2 regions of the Pandoraea commovens genome follow, and region 1 is predicted to be linked to the other one. Evidence: predicted binding sites of a transcription regulator. Region 1 holds the regulator's gene; the other holds the start of a gene.
What was found. The regulator sigma-54, encoded in region 1, starts transcription at its own class of promoters, with help from an activator protein. The targets are predictions, from matches to a motif close to TGGCANGNAANCTGCTTT.
Positions count from the first base shown of each region.

Region 2: a site for sigma-54 is predicted at 1,290-1,307, ahead of exaC (acetaldehyde dehydrogenase ExaC). Genes of this name have one in related genera too.

Region 1 covers NZ_CP102780.1:622,268-625,343, forward strand. Annotated here, with positions in the region: gene ptsN (PTS IIA-like nitrogen regulatory protein PtsN) at 1-47, opposite strand, end outside; gene hpf (ribosome hibernation-promoting factor, HPF/YfiA family) at 283-639, opposite strand; gene NTU39_RS03285 (RNA polymerase factor sigma-54) at 781-2,271, opposite strand; gene lptB (LPS export ABC transporter ATP-binding protein) at 2,365-3,076, opposite strand, start outside.
Region 2 covers NZ_CP102780.1:5,440,705-5,443,780, forward strand. Annotated here, with positions in the region: gene NTU39_RS24510 (sigma-54-dependent Fis family transcriptional regulator) at 1-1,035, opposite strand, end outside; gene exaC (acetaldehyde dehydrogenase ExaC) at 1,361-2,881, shown strand; gene yiaY (L-threonine dehydrogenase) at 3,042-3,076, shown strand, end outside.

The DNA of each region.
Region 1 (3,076 bases):
CCAAGCAGGATGTTGGACTCGAGTATGAGTTTGGCTAAACGGTTCATCTTGTAATGCGGGCGAACGCTTAGTCGCCCTCCAACCCCCGATTGACCTCGCATTATAGACCACTCGCCGCCGCGCTCGCGGCAAGTCACGGAAGTGGGGCGAACCATACAAAAGGGGCCGTTCAACGGCCCCGCGGTGGGTGATGCCAGACTTACAACAGACGGATATGCGCTCGGGTGGTTCCTTGCGGGTTTTCGTCGGTATCAGCCAATGCGATTACCACGCCTGAAGATGCTATTGCAGCGGTTCCGCCTCAGGAGGAAGTTCGTGGTGCTTGATGGCCTCGCGACCGTGATCCTGAACCTTGTCCTTGTACTGCATTACCTTGCGGTCGAGCATGTCGATCAGCTTGTCGATGGCGGCATACATATTCTCGTCACACTTCTCGACGAAAATTTCTTTGCCCTTGAGAAACACCGTGACGCTCGCGATCTGGCGTCCGCTCTTCTCCTTGGTCTTGTCGACAGAGAGGATCACCTCGGCGCCGATTAGCTGGTCGAAATGATTCAACACGCGGTTAAGCTTGTTGACGACAAATTCGCGCAGCGAAGGCGTGAGTTCGAGATGGTGTCCACTGATCTTCAGATTCATAGCTGCTCTCCTTGCTGAAATGCCGAAGTGCAGGCCGCGTCAACGTTGACGCTGGCTAGCGAGGGTGCGAGCCATTGACGTGACGCAATGTCGCACTGCGGCGTTATGCCCCAGCGGCCAACATGGCGCACCAGGACTGTCCTACAAAGATTTGCGCAAGTTCACTGCGGGGATTCGCATGGCCTCGCGGTACTTCGCGACAGTGCGCCGCGCCACCACAAAACCTTGCTCTGCCAGCAGTTCCGCGATACGGCTATCGGAAAGGGGGCTCTGCGGGTCTTCAGCTCCTATGAGTTGCTTGATGAGTGCGCGGATGGCGGTCGATGACGCAGCGCCTCCGGCTTCCGTTGCCACGTGTGATCCGAAGAAGTACTTAAGCTCGAAGGTTCCAAATGGAGTGAGCATGTACTTACTCGTCGTCACCCGTGAAATCGTGGATTCATGTAAACCCAGCGTATCAGCAATCTCGCGTAAAACCAAGGGCCGCATGCCGATTTCGCCATGCGTGAAGAAGTTCTTTTGACGCTCGACAATCGCCTGCGCCACCCGCAGGATCGTGTCGAAGCGTTGCTGGATGTTCTTGATCAGCCAGCGCGCTTCCTGCAACTGCTGTTGGAGGTTGCCGGTTCCCGGATCGTTCCGGTTATTTCGGAGAATGCGCGCATACATCTCGTTGATGCGCAGACGCGGCATCACTTCCGGATTCAGCTCCGCCGTCCAGCCGCTCCCTTGCTTGCGTACCAGCACGTCCGGCACGACGTAGTCGGCCTGAGGCGAGCCGTAAGCCGAGCCCGGGAAGGGGTCCAGCGAGCGAATCAGCTGATGCGCGGCGCGCAGACCGTCTTCGCCGACACCCAGCAGGCGGCGCAGACGCGTGTAATCGCGCGCGGCCAGCAGTTCCAGGTGATCGGTGACGATGCGCAGCGACAGGGTGCGCACACCGCTTGCGGGTAGTCGCTGGAGCTGTAGACGCAGGCACTCGGCCGGACTGCGGGCACCCACGCCCGCCGGATCGAAGCTTTGCAGCAGCGCCAGCGCCGCGTTGATTTCTTCCGTTTCGAGCGCCAGCTCTTCGGGCATTTCGGCCTGAATCTCGTCGAGCAGGCTACCGAGGTAGCCGTCTTCGTCCAGCGATTCGATCAGGAATTCCACCAGCGCGCGGTCGCGCGGACTCGCCTTGGTCAGGCGCAGCTGGGCCAGCAGATGTTCGCGGAGATTGGGGTGGTCGACATGCAGTTGCGGACGCGCATTGTCGTCGTCGTCCGATGCGCTGCCGGAGCGGGCGAAGTCGTTCAGGCTCCAGTCGCTGCCATTGTCCGACGCGTTGTCGTCGAAGCGGGCCTCGCCATCGAGTTCGCGCGCTTCGTCGTGGCCGTTGGCGGACTCGTGGCCGTTGTCGTTCGAACTGCTGGACGACGAACTCCGCTCGTTGCGCAGCGACCCGTCTGTGCCCACACGTACCGAACCGGCGAGCCAATCGTCCTCGCGTTCGAGCATCGGGTTCTGGGTGAGCGCGTGCTCGACTTCCTGTTGGAGTTCGAGCGTCGACAGTTGCAACAACCGGATCGATTGCTGCAACTGCGGCGTGAGGGTCAGGTGCTGCGAGGTGCGGAGTTGAAGAGTCGGTTTCATAGCGGTCTCGCCTTCATTGTAGAGGCTTTGTCACGCCAACGGAACCGTCCCTGACTCCTATCGGAGGCAGGGTTTACATGCGAAAAATCTGCTTTACATCCGGAAATTTTCGCCCAGATAGACGCGACGCACGCTTTCGTCGGCAACGATCTGGTCAGGCGTGCCGGCGGCGAGCACCGAGCCTTCGCTGATGATGTACGCGTGATCGCAGATACCCAGCGTCTCGCGCACGTTGTGGTCGGTAATCAGGACACCGATGCCTCGGTCCTTGAGAAAGCGCACGATCCGCTGAATTTCCAGCACGGCGATCGGGTCGACGCCCGCGAACGGTTCGTCGAGCAAAATAAAACGCGGCTGTGTGGCCAGGGCGCGTGCGATTTCCACGCGACGACGCTCGCCACCCGAGAGCGACATCGCCGGATTTTCGCGCAGATGGCCCACTTGAAGCTCGTCGAGCAGGGCTTCGATGCGGCGTTCGATTTCGTCGCGCTTGAGGGGTTTGCCCTGTGCATCGACCTGCAATTCGAGCACGGCGCGAATGTTGTCTTCGACCGTGAGCTTGCGGAACACCGACGCTTCCTGCGGCAGATACGAGACGCCCATGCGGGCGCGCTCGTGGATCGGCAGTTCGCTGATGAGGTTGCCGTCGAGCTGGATTTCGCCATCGTCGGCAGGCACCAGTCCCACGATCATGTAGAACGAGGTTGTCTTGCCCGCGCCGTTCGGGCCAAGCAGACCCACGACCTCGCCGCTCTTCACGTCGAGCGACACGTCCTTGACGACGGTACGCGCGCCGTACTGCTTC
Region 2 (3,076 bases), 1.2 Mb from region 1:
GAACGCGCGCGCCAGCGTGGGATCTGAGAACGGCTCAGTGAGAACCTCCGGCACAGGGCGCGACACACTGGGCGCACGCCGGAGCACACGTGCAGGTGCGCGCAGCATCGCCAGCAACGACTCCCCGGCGTTCGCACCGGTATTGGCGTGCAACGGCCAGCACGTACTCGGCGACGGATGCGCCCGCGCGAGGAGGGCGTCGAGCGTCTGCACGAACCATCGGTCCACGCGCGTGCCCACCAGCGCGTCGCGCGTCACGCCAAGACAATTCAGTGCGCTTTGATTCGCGGCCAGCACGCGCCCGGCATCGTCAAACGCGAGCAGCGCCTGCGCGAACCCACCAAGATGGTCGGCTTGCTCTTGCCATTGCAGCAGCCATTCGTCGCGATAGTGCTGGAAGAAATACTCGCTCTCGACAACCTTCGCCGACAGATTGACGAGCGCCAGCGTATGAAACTGACTCTGACGCGTGAGATCCGTACTGGTGGAGGACACGTCGATCACCGCCAGCAGATCGCCCTGCGGCGCAAACACCGGACTCGCCGTGCAAGTGAGCGGCGTATGCAGTGCGCGAAAGTGATCCTGCTGACAGATGATGACGGGCGCGCGCTCGACGGCACACGTCCCGATACCGTTGGTGCCCTCGCAAGACTCGCTCCAGTCCGCCCCCGGCCACAGCCCGGCGCGATGGAAGTCGTCGCGAGTGCCGTCATGCAGACGTGAGTCGACGATCACGCCGTCCGGGGCGGTGAGCAACACGGCCTGACGCGGGTTCATCAGCTGACGTTGCAGACGTTCCAACACTGGCATGGAGACGTTGCGCAGGCGTTCCATCGCACTGCGGCGTTCGCGCAATTGCGAGGATTCGAGCACGCGCGGCGCCATGCGTGCGCCCGGGTCGAGCGCGTGCGTGTCGAGGCAGCGCCGCCACGAACTGGCGATGTTCGGGTCGGTCGCCACCGAGCCCGATGGCGAATGGCCCTGTGCGACGTTCAGCACACGGCGTGCGTGTGCGGCTTGCGTACTGGCTGGCATTGGTCGTCTCCCCCGTGCCGGATGATCTGATGATCTCGTATCGTTCCCGAAGCATCCCCCATGCGCGAAGCGATTGCAATGCGCCATGTCAATCGGGAAACGCAAAGCGATTGACGCAGGCTCTGACGCCTGCGGGAGTGTCACGGTCCTGAGACAACGTGTGCCACACCGCAGGACACAGGTGTCACGGAATCGGTACACACCGTGCTGTCCCGCATGCCGGCGGGGCACGTCGTTGCGCGAATGGCAGGGTCTGGCCCACGACTTGCTTAGTAGCGTCTCGCGCAGTCAACGTCCGCGCTACAACGATATCCGGAGACACAACATGAAATACGCCCCGCCCGGCACGCCCGGTTCCCTGCTGTCCTTGCAACCGCGTTACGAGAACTTCATCGGCGGCAAGTTCGTGCCGCCCGTCGAGGGCCAGTACTTCACCAACACGTCGCCAGTCACCGGCGCGGTCATCGGCGAATTCCCTCGCTCGAACGGCGCAGACATCGAACTGGCGCTCGACGCGGCCCATGCGGCGGCGGCCAAGTGGGGAAAGACGTCCGTACAGGCCCGCTCGCGCATTCTGTTGCAGATCGCCGACCGGCTGGAATCGCAACTGGAGCGCTTCGCCGTGGCGGAGACGTGGGACAACGGCAAACCAGTGCGCGAGACACTCGCCGCCGATTTGCCGCTGGCCGTCGATCACTTCCGCTACTTCGCCGGTTGCATCCGTGCGCAAGAAGGCACCGCCGCCGAGATCGACGAGCACACTGCCGCGTATCACTTCCATGAGCCGCTGGGCGTAGTCGGTCAGATCATCCCGTGGAATTTTCCGCTGCTGATGGCGGCGTGGAAGCTTGCCCCCGCACTCGCGGCAGGCAACTGCGTGGTGCTCAAGCCCGCCGAGCAAACGCCGCTCACGATCACGCTGTTTGCCGAGCTGGTCGGCGATCTGTTGCCGCCGGGCGTCCTCAACATCGTGCAGGGCTTCGGTCGCGAAGCCGGTGAAGCGCTGGCGACGAGCAAGCGCATCGCCAAGATCGCCTTCACGGGCTCGACGCCCGTCGGCAATCACATCCTGACGCGCGCCGCCGCCAACCTGATCCCGAGCACGGTTGAGCTGGGCGGCAAGTCGCCGAACATCTTCTTCGACGACATCATGCACGGCGAGCCGGAATTCATCGAGAAGGCCGCAGAAGGCCTCGTGCTGGGCTTCCTGAATCAGGGCGAGGTCTGCACATGTCCGTCGCGTGCGCTCGTTCAGGAATCGATCTACGAGCCTTTCATGGAAGTGGTGATGAAGCGGGTCGAGCGTATCAAGCGCGGCGATCCGCTCGATACCGAGACGGCCGTGGGCGCGCAGGCGTCGCAACAGCAGTTCGACAAGATCCTCACGTATCTCGATCTGGCGCGCAAGGAAGGTGCACAAGTGCTGACGGGCGGCGGCATCGAGATGCTCGACGGTCCGCTCGCGTCGGGCTTCTACATCCAGCCCACGCTGCTCAAGGGCGAAAACCACATGCGTGTGTTCCAGGAGGAAATCTTCGGACCGGTGGTGGGTGTGACGACCTTCAAGAACGAAGCGGAAGCCCTCGCCATCGCCAACGACACGGAGTTCGGTCTGGGCGCAGGCGTGTGGACGCGCGACATCAATCGCGCCTATCGCATGGGCCGTGGCATTCAGGCAGGGCGTGTCTGGACGAACTGCTATCACCTCTATCCGGCTCACGCGGCGTTCGGCGGCTACAAGAAGTCCGGCATCGGTCGCGAGACCCACAAGATGATGCTCGACCACTACCAGCAGACGAAGAACTTGCTGGTGAGTTACGACGTCAATCCGCTCGGCTTCTTCTGAGCAATCCCTCTAGTCGTATGTGACCTTGCAGTAGATCAAAGACGCATCGCGCAGCGAGTGCGATGCTGTCTTTGATGCATGCAAAAGATGATTCTGGACACCCCGTCGCGCCATTTGCGCGCGGGGAGTGCCCCTCACAGAACAGATAAGGAGCATGACGATGAGCACGACTTTCTTCATTCCCGCCGTCAACAT